3 regions of the Bacillus sp. JJ1533 genome follow, and region 2 is predicted to be linked to each of the others. Evidence: riboswitches for the same ligand, from Rfam matches in the RefSeq annotation. Region 2 holds a riboswitch; each other region holds the start of a gene.
The links. Region 2 has a riboswitch for cyclic di-GMP ahead of V7138_RS22395 (hypothetical protein). Riboswitches for the same ligand answer to the same signal wherever they lie in the genome.

Region 1: another riboswitch for cyclic di-GMP. It lies ahead of V7138_RS17420 (hypothetical protein); the one in region 2 lies ahead of V7138_RS22395 (hypothetical protein).
Region 3: another riboswitch for cyclic di-GMP. It lies ahead of V7138_RS06310 (anti-repressor SinI family protein); the one in region 2 lies ahead of V7138_RS22395 (hypothetical protein).

Annotation. Positions count from the first base shown of each region.
Region 1 covers NZ_JBALOV010000033.1:118-5,932, reverse strand. Annotated here, with positions in the region: gene V7138_RS17440 (ABC transporter ATP-binding protein) at 1-395, opposite strand, end outside; gene V7138_RS17435 (response regulator transcription factor) at 491-1,171, opposite strand; gene V7138_RS17430 (GNAT family N-acetyltransferase) at 1,913-2,419, shown strand; gene V7138_RS17425 (hypothetical protein) at 2,731-2,994, opposite strand; cyclic di-GMP riboswitch class I at 3,485-3,571, opposite strand; gene V7138_RS17420 (hypothetical protein) at 3,905-4,213, opposite strand; cyclic di-GMP riboswitch class I at 4,228-4,318, opposite strand; gene V7138_RS17415 (Ltp family lipoprotein) at 4,783-5,400, opposite strand.
Region 2 covers NZ_JBALOV010000043.1:12,839-18,653, reverse strand. Annotated here, with positions in the region: gene V7138_RS22415 (S8 family serine peptidase) at 1-583, opposite strand, end outside; gene V7138_RS22410 (NUDIX hydrolase) at 1,142-1,759, opposite strand; gene V7138_RS22405 (hypothetical protein) at 1,762-2,604, opposite strand; gene V7138_RS22400 (hypothetical protein) at 2,844-3,212, shown strand; cyclic di-GMP riboswitch class I at 3,564-3,648, shown strand; gene V7138_RS22395 (hypothetical protein) at 4,052-4,285, shown strand; gene V7138_RS22390 (methyl-accepting chemotaxis protein) at 4,469-5,815, opposite strand, start outside.
Region 3 covers NZ_JBALOV010000011.1:66,345-72,159, reverse strand. Annotated here, with positions in the region: gene V7138_RS06320 (DEAD/DEAH box helicase) at 1-1,088, shown strand, start outside; gene V7138_RS06315 (YqhG family protein) at 1,066-1,860, shown strand; cyclic di-GMP riboswitch class I at 2,238-2,327, shown strand; gene V7138_RS06310 (anti-repressor SinI family protein) at 2,362-2,502, shown strand; gene V7138_RS06305 (helix-turn-helix domain-containing protein) at 2,632-2,964, shown strand; gene V7138_RS06300 (VanZ family protein) at 3,016-3,483, opposite strand; gene V7138_RS06295 (nucleotidyltransferase domain-containing protein) at 3,547-4,728, opposite strand; partial or broken gene V7138_RS06290 (lasso peptide biosynthesis B2 protein) at 4,706-5,118, opposite strand; gene V7138_RS06285 (lasso peptide biosynthesis PqqD family chaperone) at 5,214-5,504, opposite strand; gene V7138_RS06280 (hypothetical protein) at 5,798-5,815, shown strand, end outside.

The DNA of each region.
Region 1 (5,815 bases), on a different contig from region 2:
TAATCTTTAAATCGTTTTTTCTTTTCATTTGCCAAACCGACAATTTCTAGGACTTCATCAATACGTTTCTTTTCAACGACACCCCGTTGAATCCGAAAATATTCTAGATTTTGAACTGCATTAAAATCCGGGAAAAATGTAGGGGTTTCGATCATAAAACCCATTCTTTTTTTCACATGTTCTATCTCTTTACCAGATTTTCCGAAAAGCAAAATCTCCCCACTCGTCGGCTTTAATTGGCCTGCTAGAATTTTGAACAACGTCGATTTGCCCGCACCATTTTTTCCAATTAGTGCACAGATTTCTCCTTTTTTTACTGAGAAATCAAGAGGTTTAAGAACCTCTTGTTTCTTAAACTTTTTCGTTAGTTGATACGTCTGAATAATGGTATCCATCTTTTCGACTCCTTCACTAAATCTCTTGTTATTTTCAGTTTAGCTTAGAAGTCTTTAAAATCCTTTAAGCAAAACATAAAGAATTCATAAAGAGATCAGGTAAGCATAAAGCCTACTCCCCAAATGGTCTTAATATATTCTTCACTAGTAATTTCGGAAATCTTCTTGCGCAGGTTAGAGACGTGAACGCTGATTGTATTATCATCACCATAATAGGTCCCTTTCCAAATGCTTTCATATATCTCCTTTTTGGAAAGTGCACGCTCGGGATTGTTCATGAAAAATATTAAAATATCAAACTCAGCATTCGTCAGCTGTAGCTCTTCCTCTTTTAAAGTTACAGACCGTTTTTCCGTATTCATTTTAAGCTCACGCCATCCTATTTCCGCTGACTGCTCCGGGTGAAAATTTGCTTTTCTTAATTGGACTTCTACTCGAACCATTACTTCTTCCTGATGAAACGGTTTGGTTATGAAATCATCCGCACCTATTTTCAATACTTGCACTTTATTCTCAATATCAACTTTCGCTGAAATGACAATAATAGGTATAGAACTCTTTTCTCTAATTTCTTTTATGAGTTCCTCTCCACTTTTACCAGGTAGCATCAAATCCAATAAAATTAAATCAAAGGTATTATTTTGCAGTTGCAATAAACCTTCTGTACCCGAATAAGCTGCAACCGGTTCCAAATGCGATTTTTCCAAAATTACTCTTAATAGTCTACTAATCTCTTGATCATCTTCAATAATTAATATCCGTTTACCTTCATACATCAATATCACCCATTTTTTTAATCACTTATTCTATAACTAAAATATAACATATATAAAACTCGGTATTATTTAAGGAGCTATTTTTCTATTTCTTCGTATGGAAAAAAGATGACAGACCTATTTCACCCCACTATGAAATAATACGACTAAGCTAGAACGATAAGGAGTTACTATTTATTACTTTTCCGGTGGGCGTGGGGGATAGAGGTATATATTGTCCCGATTGCTCTACTAAATAACCATAGGGACGGGCCACTTGTTTTATAATAATGAAGCAAGTGGCCCGTCCCCAATTCAAACTATTATTAAGATAATTTAACTAGAATTTCATGAAGAAACGCAGGCTCATCCTTAAATAACCTCTTCCTTAAGAAACCAATACACTCTAATATAAAAGGAATGTTTTCTATATTTGTTGAGCTAACTTCTTAAAATGCCCTCAATGTAAAGCACTATATGTGGTAAGAAATATAATAAAACTAAAACTTTGCTGATAAACCCATTTTAACATCTTGTTCTTCTTTCAATAAATGCCCCGTTAGCTTAATAACTTCAACAAAAATATACGTAATTCCTTCTAAGTATGGATCAATCTAGAGTTCAAAAATAAATTGACCAAAAATATATGTATGTATAAAATATAGTATATGAATATTTTTAATTATTAGATAACTGTCCGACCACCACAGTACAGTCAGAAATACAAAACAAGGGGTGAGTGACATTTTGGAACAAAGAAATATGTCAGAAATAAGGATTGAACCTTGGGGTGAAGGCGATCTTAATTTGCTTCATCTTCTAAATGCTCCTGAGATGACAGTACACTTTGGAGGTCCAGAGACAGAGGAAAAAATCCTAACTCGTCATAAACGGTACTGTGAGATTTCGGAAAAGGGAACTGGACGTATGTTTAAGATTCTCTTGCTTCCAAATCTTGAGACCGTTGGTAGTGTCGGCTATTGGGATACGATTTGGCAAGGAGAACCTATTTATGAGATAGGTTGGAGTGTTTTAGCTGCATATCAGGGTAAAGGGATAGCGACAATTGCAACAGCCACAGCCATTGCTAATATTAATTCTGAAAAGAAGCATAGTTTCATTCACGCTTTCCCAAAAATCACCAACCCCGCTTCTAATGCAATTTGTCGTAAGCTCGGTTTCTCGCTAATTGGTGAATGTGATTTTGAATATCCCATTGGTAGTTTCATACGATGTAATAACTGGGTATTAGCAGTTGGTGAAAAGTGAAGACTAAATTAGTGAAGAAATTTGATAACCCTATTTAATAATTAGATAAACTACCTTCAAAGCCCAAAAGGAATATTTTCCTTTTGGGCTTTTCCTAAAAAAATATCTCAAAGATTGGAATACCTTGTTGAACTAACCTGCCCGTTAGTACAACAAGAAAAAGCTGCCCTTATGACAGCTCTGCTCTTCAACTCTGCAATCGTAGTTTGGATTTCAGTTATTAATAAGAGAAAAAGTTATTAAACAAAATATACAAGTTAGTGTTCTACTTCATTAAACTCGTCTACCCATTTCTAGGTTGATATAGCCCGTCAAACATCACGCTCTATTACTTCCCAATTTTTGTTTAGGTAGTAGTATTTCTCTTCTTCGCCCGTTTCTAAGTTTCCTGCAAAGAAAAATATTTCATTTTCAGGCATGTTTGTTACTGCTAAAGTAGCCCCTGTTTCGGTATTTCGAATAAGTGTACTTACTGTTATTGAACTCCTCAAGGCTTCACATCGTTCGTCAATCTCCTTATAGGCGTTTACCTTACTTTCAAACTCTTTCACTTTTTCTAAATAAATTGTTCCCATTTAACCCCTCCTAAAAGTTTTGTATTTTAATTTCAACCTAAGTCCACTGTCTTTTCCCTCTTGAATTCTCTTGCAAGCATCTTCTGCAAGTGAACCTATTTTTTAAAGAGGAATCCAGACAGAAACAAAAAAGGGCTACACCTGCACTCACTGTCATTCGATTAACTATTGTCTGATTCGGGAAATATTCATTGTAGCAGGAATGCCAACAATGGAACAGCAGCGGTATCGCTGTAAAGATTGCGTAAAATTTTTCCGATGTTACGAATACTTTAGAAACGATAAAAGAAACAATTACAGAGCGTGTTCGAATGAAGGAAGAGTTAAATGCCTTAACGGCACAAGGAAAGATGTCTGCGTGGGTGATTTCTTCAAGTTATATTTTTCCCCCTCGAAATTTTTCGTCTATTATTTTGACAATCGATTAGGCACAAAAAAGGGAGATATTATCCGAAAGAATAATATCTCCCCTCAAGGGTTCGATTTATTTATCGGTAGCTGGCGAGCATATTGAATTCACAATGAAGCCCCTATAGCTTTGCGTCGCTAGGTTTCCCCAGGTTTGCCCTTATCGAATTTGTCATTGTTGTTTGCCCTACGAGTAAGAATATATCATGCAACGATGGAATCAAACAATCAGTAGATAATGGAAAGGCAGGAAAGAAACATGAGTAAAAACACCCACATTTGCACCTTGCCACTAAAGCTTAAGACATATAACACTTTCATAAAACGGTTAAAAGGCTTAATGTTTTAACTTAAACCAATCAAAAACGAAAAAATTTGGCAACAAGGACACATTACCTAAAGAGTAACAAATAATAGACACTTAGTTTATATTGAAACAAAACATCTTATACTTTTACCGTATATAGACACAGTTAATTAGACACTTTTCTCCTATTCGATACTATTCCTTTATAGACACCGAATATTCTTCCCTTGTAATTATTCCAGTAAGTATAGTTTTTAAATAATTAGAGAAGTCATTATTTCTTTCATTTATTCTAGTTAGAGCATTAAATAATTCAATTTTTTCAGAGTAAGATAAACTGTTCTCTATTGTGTTAATTATCTTTTGGTAATTAAACAGATATACCTTTTTACCTATTTTCACCCTTAGGCTAATTTCTCGTGGGAATTGAAAAAATTCTTGCCTCGTAGGAACTTTATTAACAACCATTTTATACTGAAAACCATTTTCCAATTGATAATCCAACGTTTTTTCTCCTCCTTGGTAACCTGGCAATCATAGTATTATTTCCATCACCTTAGATCCATAGTTTTGCGTCCTTACCTTTCGATAAGTTTGCCTTTTTTCAAAGATTGACATTGTAGTTAATAGAATAATATAAATCAACACATTTTACATTGACCGTTTATTGGAAATTTAAAATTCAGCTAAATGGGTTAAAACCCTAAGTACTCACTCTTCAATTAAATAAAAAAAGATCGATTCACCATTTATATTTGGGTTAGGTAAGTGAAACAGTTGAAAATAAAAGGACCCGTTAGCCATCCATGCAGCCAAAATCATTGCTGCACCACAGAGAATGAAAATACACTAAGATGTCTAGAATGGTTCTTAATCAAGTCCATGAATCCATAGATCAATTAATTTAGCTCTCTTTTTTTATCGAATTAGTAGGGTATTCTTTAATGTGGTCTTTTTTTGTAATACGAGAAGTTTATTTTCATGGTAGTTTAATAAGTTTAATAAGAAAAAGGCTGTCAAACTGACAGCCAAAATCTTAAACAAAAGCATCTGTTAATGCTATGAACTTTATTTTAAAGCCCTATTTGATCAACTGCATATGTCGAATCCTCTTGGCTGTGCCCTTCAAACATTAGCTGGTCAATTAAACCTTGCCTTGACATTGGCATAGTGTCATTGTAATGTTTAGCATGTCTCACCGCTTGTTCTCTCCAATCTACTTCAATATTATTAGCTCCAAAAGTAGCATCCTCTGTGGTATAACCTTCAAACTCCAACTGCTCAATTAATCCCGACTTTGAGAATGGCATTGTTCTAATATAGTTTTCAGCATGACGAATAGCATTTTGCTGTGAAGCTGTTAATTGAGGTTCTTCTTTCACTTCTTCTTTAGGTTGTTCCGGCTCAACTTTTTCTGGTTCTTCTTTCTTTTCATCTTCAGGTACTACTTCCTCTTCCTTTGGTTCTTCTTGCTCAACTTCGTCATTTTCTTCTGTTTCTGTTACTGGGGGTTCTGCTTGTTCAGTTTCAGTTGGATCACCACTAAATGATACGGCAGCGATTAACAATACAAAACATACACCTGCTATAATAAAGTTCTTTTTAGTTTTCTTACTCTTCCTTAACGCCCCAACAATACCTAAGATAAGAAATACAAGCATTCCAACAAAACTAATTAAGCCGATAAACATAGCCAATATAATTCTCTCCTTTTGTATAATTTATTTATAAATCAACAGATGAAACACCTATTGATTCCTGTAACTAATTACAGTTGACACTCCTCATTATTTTTACCATTAAAACAGTTATTATTTTTTCAATAATTCTAGCCCCTTTTACTTATATAGTATTTACCTTTATTACTAGAACACCAATTGAAAAAATTGGTAGAATTTATTTTTGTAAAAAAATACAAGTAAAAAGAAAAACCCTCCTATTTCTAGAAGGGCCCTTACCAACCGTAATATAGATTGTCTTTGTTGCAGTACAAATTGTTCGAACTGTGGATTAAATTTTTCTGAAAAAATCAATATTTGTTCGAGTCACTTAGTCACTTTCCGAATATACTATTATTGCTATCAGGAAGCCATGATAGCATCTTTG
Region 2 (5,815 bases):
CGATTCCAGAGTCGATGATTCCAACAATCATGCCTTCCCCCTTATAACCAAAGTCACGCCAAACTTGCTGTGCTTCCACTAGCTCTTTACTGTATTTCATGTCTGCTTCTTCTTCTGGAAGCTCGTACTCAGTTGCGATGAATACATTTTTAACTTCAGGGACTTCTTTGATTTTTGTAATATCCCCGTATTTCACTTTTCCACTGAAGCCATTCACAATCGCATCGAATTCTTGCTCATACTTGATGTTTACTTTTTTTCCTTTGATTTTATCCTTCGCTGCTTTTTGCTGGTTCTTCGCAGCTTTTTCTAGTTGCTTTCTTTCCCCTTTTGAAAGCTGGTCATACTTTTTACCCTTTTTCGTTGCTACTTCGACCGGAGCATCTCCGTCCATTTCGACGACAACACGCACCTCTTGTTCAGGGTCAATATTTGGCAGGTCCGTCGCTTCTCTGTTTGCGATGTCACTCGAAGGTTTCTGTGCATCTAGTTGGGATGGCGTAAACCCGCCTGTAATAGCGAATGCGCTACCACTAAATGCAAGTAGTAAAACTAGTAATAATGCCGTAATTCTCTTAGCCATTTTCATCCTCCCTTTTACATATAAAACTACGAAAATCGTCCCCTTCACGAAAATTTCGACTCCGAAACGTTACAAAATTTTCTGGGTATTCACACTATACTAAAATACTATTTCTGGGACTAGCACTAAAAGTCATAGTTAAATTAGGCTAAAAACGGGATTAGACCTTGTTGGAATTTGTCGATTTAGGAGAATAGGAGGGTTTGAGTATAGGTAATATGAGGGAGATAGAGGTAGTTTCATTGTTTCTGAAGTAGTGTAAAGGAATTAAGTTTTGTGGGTACAAGTTGATGGCCGCATAGTGTCTGTCCTAAAAAATATGCCAGTCAGATCCGGAGATATGCGTCGATTGGCTTGGATTTGCGTCTGTTCACAAGTTTATGCATCGATTCACACGGATTTGCGTCACTTCCTAAGATTATGCGTCTATTCACTTGGGCTGTAGAACTGTTTGATTTCGCTTACCCACCGCTGGGAAGAATCGGGACGAGGTTCAGGGACGGGGGACAGATTCGTTGCCCCAGGTAGGACGAGGGACCTGTCTGTCCCTCCGTCCCATCAGTCAAACAAAACCTCGACATTCTCTTTCCCGTTACACTCAAATAACTTCTGTAATTGAGCCTCTGTAATGCGTCCAATTGAAAGCGGTGGAAGGGAATCTTTTGAAAAGAATCCTACATCCGATGTTTCAACACTCGGTTTAGGTGTTCCACCTATTAGTTCACATTCAATAAATAGTTTATAGATATGGTGTATATTGGGTGGGTGGGGATGCATATTTCGATCGAGAACAGCAAGCACCCTTTTGGGTTTTACGATGTACCCAGATTCTTCTTCTACTTCCTTTACTGCATTTTGAGAGGGAGATAGTCCGATGTCTGCCCATCCGCCTGGCAACGTCCAGCAATTGTCGCTTTTTTCTTTTACCATTAGAATTTTGTCTTCTTTAAAAACAACAGCCCTTATATCAACCTTTGGAGTTTGATAGCCTTCTTCATTAATAAATACTTTTTTGACTTCTTCAAGGTTTTTATTTGAAAACTCCGCGACAATTTCCGCACTTAACTCACGCAGTTCCTTAAATCGTTCAATATCGTATACATCCTTCGAATAAGCTAATCCTGATTGGGAAATTGCTTGAATTTGCTGTGCCCATTCCAACCACTTTAGACTCATTTTTATTCCCTCTCTTTCACCGTGAATTTTAAATACGTGCGGTCATCGAAGGAAAGATTTCCTTTCGTTAATCCCTTTGCCGACTTATACATTCGAAAACATAGAGGATCTTCTTCTAACACTTTTTGCAGCATTTCTTCAGATTCAATAAGACTATTTTTTAAAAAAGGATAGCCGTCAGATGCCAGTACGATGTATTTCGCATTAGCCGGTACCTCAATCATTTTCACTCTAGAAAAATCAACAGGGAAACCATTAATGATTTCAAACCCATACTGGTTATTAGGTTCATTTTGCATATAGTATTGCTGCCTAATTAATTCCTGGATAACCCTCCGACTCGGATCATCATGTAATAATTCATCGATTGTTTTTCCTTTTTTAATTTCCGCCTCCAAGTAAAGAGATCTTGCGTTTGCTGTAATGTCGTCGATAATCTTTTCATTTTGATACAGTTGGCCATCAATAATACATTGACAATCCCCTATCTGCCAAACCTCTTTATGGAAGTCACTATACACAATCAGACTCGCTGTAGGTGCCATCCAAGCAAATTTTTCTATGTCCTCTAGTATTCCCATTTCAGCATATGCACTCTGAAGGTTATCGTTAATCGCGGCAACCATGTCGTGTAAAAAAACATCTCTTGGTAAGTTTTCTATTGTCGTTTTAATGATTTCTGCTGCAAGTCTTCCTGGTGCCTTACCATTAATCCTTCTGCCCGATATATTTGTCGCACCATCTACTACCGCTACAAAGTTATCTGTATAGACATACAGATCTTCACATAAGAGTGGGTCTCCTTGTTTCCCTATTGATCGTGATTCAATCATTGAAATACTCATCTGACATCACCTTTTTTCATTCGATATTTATCCTGAATTATACCAAACCTGTATTGGACTATCGATATAGTTCTTTGAAGTAAGATAAATTAATATCAAAGCAAAGATTTCTCCGAGTAAGCCCCTTCTCATCGAAGACGGGGCTTTTTTGTTATTTGAGCATTCTTAACTCTTTTGGATTCTAACCGATATCAATATTGGCAGACAAGATTCGACATATTTTAAAGGGGCTAATATATATGGATATCGAACAAATAATTAAAGAAATAAACAACAGCGTGGATGAACTTGATCTAGTCACGGCAAGAAAATACATTGAAGAAAATATCGACTTACTAAATACTAAAAGGAATTTCCTAAATAGAAATGCTCGGGATTTATTGAAAGTCCTAACTGAAATGCATCATTCAAATTACAAGCCGTTACAAAGAAATGAATTAGCTATAATAAATACAATTAATACTTATGCAACAAGGTTTGATTTGAGAGGATTAAAATTACTAATTAAAGAACACTCTCAGCTATTGCTTCGTGAGGATATCATTCCTTACTTTAATAAGGATGCTAAAATTGTGCTAGAAGGTATGGGAGCAATTACAAAGCAATAATGTTTGGATAAGCAATCTATCTCTACTGAGCTAGGACTTTATTAATATTATAGCCCTCACAGATGTGTGGGTTTTTTTATTTAACTTTTATCTTCGAAAAACGTATAAAGTAACTCTTCATTCGAGTTTCTTCCGGGCGGCTGGCTGCACGCCTATATAGTGCTCCGAGATAGTTCATGGAACATCTGTGCAAATCATTAGCTGAATCAGCAGGTTCACCAAAGGACCCGATTTGTTATATAGGTATAATTACCCATTTTAGGGGTGGTTTTGCAGTATTTTGTTGAAATTTGTTGAAAAACTACTACTTTCGCTTTATTATTAAATTAGTTTATTTAAACTATTGACAAAAATTGAAAAAGGCAAACTTATCGAAAGGTAAGGACGCAAAGCTACGGGTCTAAGGTTTTGATACTATGATAGCCGAGTTGCCAAAAGGTTAGTGAATAAATATATCGGTATATCTAAATTTATCCACCATCTTTTTGGTGGATTTTTTTTTATATTGGAAATAAAGGAGCTTCTATTAATGGCTATTAAAAAGAACCTTGATTAATACGAAAGAAGGTTGAAATAAGATGAAGACTATCAGTAAAGAACAAGTATGTTTTAAGTGTAAAGAACTAAAATCCGTTAATGACTTTTATGATAAAGGAAATCGCTTCATGAATTGTTCAGAATGTCGTAGGGATAGATACAATAGAAAAAAGTCGCTCGAAATATTATTAAATAAAGAGAAGAAAACAAGACAATTTGTTTAAGAGTAATCTGAAATACATATCCAAGGTCTGTTCTGGCTGTTCTAGCTATGATTTTCATATAATAAGGAGAGGTTTATCTTGACCGTGCTATTTGGAACTGTTGAATATTTTGAAAAAGAAATAGTGAACCAAATGTCTACTAAAAAGTTGCAACATTCGTCTATTAGTAAAAGTTTAGAATTTGCCTATTCATCGGTAAAAAGTGAAATTACAAATGTTTTTATATGCAGTGATATATTTCGGAAGGATTTATTGGTGAATATTGAAAAAGCATATGAAAAGGTTAGAGGTTCTATGGTGGGGGTTGATTAAAGGTTTTAGTTGAGCTTTTGAACGTGAATTAAAACCAAAATTGAAAGGATTGATGTAAAAGAGGGAGGGGATATTGTAATACATTATCGTTTTATAAATCCTTTACAAGTTGATGTGTAGTCACCGCAACACAAGGGGTGTGCATAGCAAAACCTGCACCAAACTCGATGCAGGTTTTTCAACTTATACCTTAAACCTCTTAATCAACTCTTGTAATTCTTCCGCCATTTTGGTTAATGAGGTTGAGGATGCAGTGATCTCTTCCATGGCAGCGAGTTGTTCTTCTGTCGATGCTGACATGTTTTGTGTATTACTAGAGGTATCATGCGTGATATCCGCTACCACTTCCATACTTCTAACCATCTGTTCCGCTCCGGCCGATAATTCATGAACGGCTGATGTCACTTCTTGAATTTGTGATGTGACCTCTTGTACCGCTTGGCCAATTTGGTTAAATGAGTTTCCAACGTCCTGGATAAAATTAATTCCATTAGTAACTTTTAATGTTGTGTCGTCCATTGATTGCACGGTTTCCTCTGTATCCTCTTGAATCCCAGAAATGAGAGAGGATATCTGTTTTGCAGAAGCTGATGATTGTTCTGCTAGTTTTCTCACTTCATCTGCAACGACGGAAAATCCTTTTCCGTGTTCGCCCGCTCTCGCTGCTTCAATTGCAGCATTTAATGCTAATAGATTTGTCTGATCGGCAATCCCTGTGATGACGCCAATGATTTGGTTAATTTGATTCGAGCTTTCTCCTAACGTTTTTACTTTTTCAGAAAGATGATTCACCGTTTGACTGATTTCGTTCATGCGATTAATAATTTCCGAAACGGATTTGTTTCCATCCATAGCTTTATCTGAAGCTTTTACCGATGTATTTGAAACGATTTCTGAGCTTTCTGCGATTTGTCTGACTAACGAAGATAAATCAATGATCGTTTGATTGGTTTCATCCAGGCTTTGAACCTGTTTGTCTGTACCAACTGCTACCTCCTGAACGGTCGAAGCAATGACTTCGGTTGCTCTTGTCGTTTCTTCAGAGCTTGCTGATAATTGTTCCGAAGCTGCAGCCACCTGTTCAGCACTCGTCGCTACCTGTCTGACTAAATCTCTTAACTTGCTCACCATGAGATTAAAGGATGACGCCATTTCCCCAAGTTCGTCTTTTGTTTTAATAGAAATGGCTTGGGTTAGGTCAGCCTCGCCTTCAGCAATTTCCTTCAAGCGTCTATTCATGGTCATAATTGGTTTATTAATTGACTTTATAAGCACGATTGAAGCTAAAGCCCCTCCAATGATTGATACAAGGGTAACCGCATAAAGAATAATCGAACCTATTTTTTGCATCTTTTCCAATGATTTTGTATCATTGTCAATCGTTTTGGTTACTTCAGCAATAAACGTTTCAACTGAAGGATCCACTAACTCTTTTCTGATGGATCTTTGTTCGTTCATATGAATCTCCAGGGCTAATTCCTGATCTCCATCTCTGTATGCATCTACCATTTTTTTATTTGTGTCAAAATA
Region 3 (5,815 bases), on a different contig from region 2:
TAACAGCAACCCCGATTCAAAACAGAGTTGATGAGATATTTAATCTTGTATCATTACTAAAGCCTGGGCACTTAGGTAATCAGGAGAATTTTGAGGAATTATTCGGGAAAAAGAGGCGCTCAATCGATGATCATGAGCATTTGAAAGAACTGGTTAATAAAGTAATGATTCGAAATCGCCGAGATGATACGGGGATTGAGTGGACAAAACGTAAGGTTGAAACCGTTCCGATTGAGTTCTCAGAAACAGAACAGGAGTTATATAATGCAATTTCTGCTTATCGATCTAGCTTATCAGGCTTTGCATCGAGTATGTTTTCGATTTTAACATTGCAAAGAGAAGCTTGTAGTAGTCGTGAGGCCGTCTATTTCACATTGAAAAAGATGCTTGAGAAGAAAAATGAAGATGGCAGTGCTGCGGTCCCTGAGGATATGGTCTTAGGGCTTATGAAAAAGGTCGAACAGGTCAATCAAAATACAAAGGCTGAAAAAGCAGTTGAGTTAATTAAACAAATTGATGATAAAGTCATCATTTTTACTGAGTATCGTGCGACACAAATGTACTTGCAATGGTTCCTCCAGCAAAATGGCATTTCATCTGTTCCATTTAGAGGTGGATTCAAACGTGGGAAAAAAGATTGGATGAGAGAATTGTTTAAAGGAAAATTCCAAGTTTTGATTGCTACTGAAGCCGGTGGCGAAGGTATTAACTTGCAATTTTGTAACCATATTATCAATTATGATCTTCCTTGGAATCCGATGCGACTTGAGCAACGTATTGGTCGTATTCATCGACTAGGTCAGGAAAAAGATGTTCATATTTACAATTTTGCAACAAAGAACACAGTTGAAGAGCATATTCTAAAGCTTTTATATGAAAAAATTAATCTGTTCGAGCGTGTTATTGGGCAGTTGGATGATATCTTAACACGGCTTGATCTTGGAAATATTGAAGACCATATTCAAGACATTATGCTTCGGTCTCGGAGTGAGGGCGAAATGAAAATTAAGATGGAGAATTTAACATCGATTATCAGTTTTGAAGAACAAAACGGGGGTGAGCAGCGTGCAGCAACAGGAAATCGTTAATTTTCTAGAAAAATATTTTGTATCCAACCATTGTGAAATACTTGAACGGCATCCTGGTTATATGACCGTGCAATTGACAATCGACTTAGATAAGCAACTCATGAACCGCCCCTTCTATTGGACGTATGTGGAAAAAACAGGCGGAGAACCGAATCCAATGAAGCTTACGTTAATTACAGACCGGGACCAAACGCCCGATCATGTAAAGGGTGACTTTATCCATTTCGGAGCACCCCGCTTGCATCAAATTTTTGAATCAACGAAAAAGCTAGCAAGCTATATTCGGTTGTACCAACAAATACCACCAGGGGCCCAAGGGAATACACCTCTTTACCCATGGCTCGGGATAAATGTGAAGGTTTCCTATAAGAGTGATCGTAAGCGCGATGTGTTGATGTCACTTGGCTTACAACTTATTAACGGAATCATAGTGGAGGATTTTCAGGAAAAACTTGAAAAGCTTCCACTTACTCCTAAAATTCCAGATTTAACATACACGATGTCACCGCTTGTAAAACCACAAAGTGGCGTCAATCGTCTCCAGCAATATGTGAGAGGGTATGTGGAATCACAGAATCATGCATGGGCAGAAGAAGCAAGAAAGCGCTGGGACGAGGATTTAACTTTGTTAGATGCCTTTTACGAGGGGATTGACGAAAAACCAGAAAGCTATGAAATTGAAAAAGAAGCACTAAGGGACCAATACGAACCGAAAGTCCTTGTCGAAATTATCAATGGTGGATTGTTTTATCTTTGTCAAAATACGATGTAACATAGGCCTATCCTCATTTTTGGGGGTAGGTTACATTTTTTTAGGCTTTTTTTAAAATAATCGTTCGACAAATACCCTTCCATTTTTTGGTGTTTTTACAAAAATCCTCATTGGAATGATGTGATGTATTCCCCTCCCTTACTACCTTGTTAACAAATCATAGGTCTTTCTCCCTATCCTTCGAGTTCATTCTACATAAACAGAAAAAAGCGGACCTTTTTCGATATACAGGACAAGCAATTGTTTATGTTTTATAAATATTTTGACATCGACAGTTTTTTACAGAAAGCTTGATAATCATGCTTTATACTTCAAAGAGTAATACAAAGGTTCTATACATACATGGACTAACGTGTTAGGTCAGTCAGCTAGGTTCGAACAGACAAAGGCAAACCTATTGAAAAATGGGGACGCAAAGTCACAGGTCTAAGGTTGGAGATTTCAATTATGATGGCTGGACTGCCTGGAATACTATTGTATTTTGGGAGGGTATTGGAAAGTATGACACAATTAAAAAACGAAACACTCGATCAGGAATGGGTAGACCTAATTTTAGAAGCACTAGATATGGGAATTAGTGTGAACGAAATCAAAGCATTCTTCGCAGAAAAAGCTGACGGATTTGACTCGATGATTGGATAAAGAACAGTGAAACCCACTCCTACTTGGGAAAAACACATTTTCTTGCAATATTTTTGATTAAATCGTTCGTCATACAAAACAATTTTCTTCATTTTATGTTATAATCATGAATGGAGGAAGGTGGATTTTATGATTGGTCAACGTATCAAACAATACCGTTTGCAAAGAAAATTATCCTTATCTGAATTAGCTGATAGAGCAGGGGTTGCGAAATCATATTTAAGTTCAATTGAACGCAACCTTCAATCAAATCCTTCTATTCAATTTTTAGAGAAAATCTCTGCGGTCCTTGGGGTATCTGTGAATACTCTACTCCATGATGAGGATCACGAAGTTCAAATAGAAGATCTTGATTCTGATTGGGCCCAACTTGTACAAGAAGCAATGAAATCCGGGGTTTCAAAGGATGAGTTTAAGGCATTCTTAGAATTTAACAAATGGAAAAATACGAACAATAAATAAAAAAGCACTTCAGGAGAGTGAAAAATTCTTCTCTTGAAGGGCTTTTTTATTTTATAGGGAGATATTCTTTTTGAGTGCGGTAATTCCTCTTAAAAACTTGCCTACCCTTGATTGTTTCTGATTAAAATACTTTTTGTGGATGATATAGGATACAACAATGACGCCTATCGAATCTTTTACCAAATCGATAAACGAAAACGATCTGAACGGTACAAAATATTGATGGATCTCATCCAGCGCTCCATATAAAACCGAGATTATAAACAGCAGAATTTCTATCTTAAGCGAAAGCTTTCCAAAGGTCAGGAAAGCCATCACCAATAAGGCATATAAAATAGCAAACTGAAAAAGGTGACCAATTTCGAGTGCAGCTCCTAGCAGATAATATAATTGTATACCAATTTGGTCGTCTATATCCTCAAATTTGCTAGGATTAAAATGACTTGATTGTAACCATATCCAAAGCATATATACAACTGGTAATATTCCTAAAATAAAGCGAATGATATATAAGTACATAAAAACCTACCTTTACCTTCAAACAATGTACTTCGTTACAATCATGTCCTGATTCTTATTTGTTTAAACTTGCCTACCCCCTCTTCGCCAAATTAATAAAAATGGTCGTAATGGAAAATACAAAAAATGCAGTTTCTTAGGTAATGGCAATGTTTCCTTGTCCATATAATAAGGATGCAATGTACTTAAAATAAACATAAACTTTTGTTGGATTGACATAAGCGAAAATAAATGACGTGAATGATATTTTGAAATGTCCTGGGGGACTGGGTTTGTATGCAAATTAATCATTCTTTCAATATAAAAAATTGCTTGCTGGCCTAATAATTGACTTCTAGTGCTTTTTATGAATGGCTTCATCTCTTTCGTTATTTTTGTTTTCGATAAATTAGACGAAAGAATCAAGGCTTGCCCCGCTATATGTGTAGCTTTATATTTTTGTAATAAACTTCGAAGTCGTGGCCAATGAAGATCTTTTTGAACTAGCATATGGATATCAAATAGCCAGCGTAACCTGGACCAACCATGCCTAGCTCCATGTGTTACTAAAAATAAAAATAAGTCCTCACTACCTAAAATATAAACTGTATACTTCGTAATCGTACTTACTCTTTTTCGATCCCATAACTCTTTAAAGCTTGGTTCTTTTGTTGGAGCAGGATTTAGCCTCCAATGTATTTCAAGCTTTATCCCCTTTTTCGGATGAAAATAAGTAAAATGATGATGTCTCCACTTCCAATCATTCAGCACTGATTGAATATATTCGTCCTTTATATAGCCTTCTTCAATTAGAAGTTGTTCCGCCCTATCCAACTCTCCAATCGGGATAAGAACATCTAAGTCACCAGAGGTGCGTAGAGAAATATCACCATAAAGCTCTGTAGCAAGTACGGGACCTTTTAAAAACAAAGGAGAGATTCCATTTGATATAAACAATTTACTCACATACTCCATTTGTCCACAAAGATGCAGCATCTGAAACGTATTTTTTTGATAATAATGCGAAATCGAGTTTAAGACTTTCGTTGGGACTTTACTCTTTTCTAATAATTTAATCTTTGAATATAAAAGTGGATATAGACGGTGGTGAAGAATCAATTTATGAAAGTGATCCCAGTCCATTTGATCAAGGGATTTCTTATATTTTTCCGTAATATCAGTTGCGGTTTCCATTTTAATAACATCTAATAGAAAGATAAGTTCCTTAGGAACCTTTGAAACATCAAGTTGATAAATGTTGTTCATTTCGATCTTCCTTGAAATCATTATTACGAACTCCTTTTGCAAACATGCCGACAACCGTGAACTTCTCCATTCCCTCAGAACCGGATACGTAAAAGTTGCCACTTCGCAACCATGCGTGTGCAATCATACTCCCCTTCTCATCCCTTGCAGTACCGAGATAAAGAGTACTCTCGATGTGTCGTCTTTCAAGCATTTTCATCCCAGCAATCGCTTTTTAACAAGACATTGACTCTCCCAAAACGTATAGTTACTCATAATCCGAATTGCGTTTGCAACATTTTTTAATTCCTTCATATTAGAAACATTTTTCTTATAAGATGTTTCCTTCAAAGCCACCCCTAAAGTAGGTGCAACTTTTGCAAATGGCAATGCTTTTAAAATACGACCCAAGGCTAAATAAAATTAAGCTTCTATTAAAATCACTTTCGTAGCAAAATCAAGAGTAAAAAACGCCTTAATTCTTTTAATAATTTTCATGTCACCTCTTATTTCAATTCAATTAGTTTTTCATTATATAAGTGTTCAAGAAAAGAAAGTACTTCCTCTTCACATTCAGTTTGGATCACATCGTACTCATTGACTAAAGAAGAAATCACTTCATTTACAGATTTAGGGCTCTCAATAAGATCCCAGATCTCTCCGCCAATTTCTCCTAAGTTATAATACTTTCCATTTTGAACACTCAACATTACCTTTTCTTCGCCCATGTTACTTACGATGTTGCCTTCGGATTGTGAAATGATATTATTTAATGAAAATGTTTGGTTTGTTAGCATTTTGGTTCCTCCTATAATTTACGTTCTTTTTAAAGAACATTATAAACTAAGTCCTACATTGTGTAAATACTTTCAAGTCATTTCCCTTTTTTAATTTTCTTTATTAAGAATATATGGGTTTTTAAAACGATAAATTAATTGTTAGGAATTGTCGAATGATAATTCTTTAAAACGAACATTTTATATTTTATAATGAAACAGATAGTAATATCTACGGACATTGTTGTTAAAAAGAGTTTCAATTTCGCTGTTCTTTATAGTAAACAAATTTATTTTAGTAGGAGCTGGTAATTATGAAAAATGAAAATAAA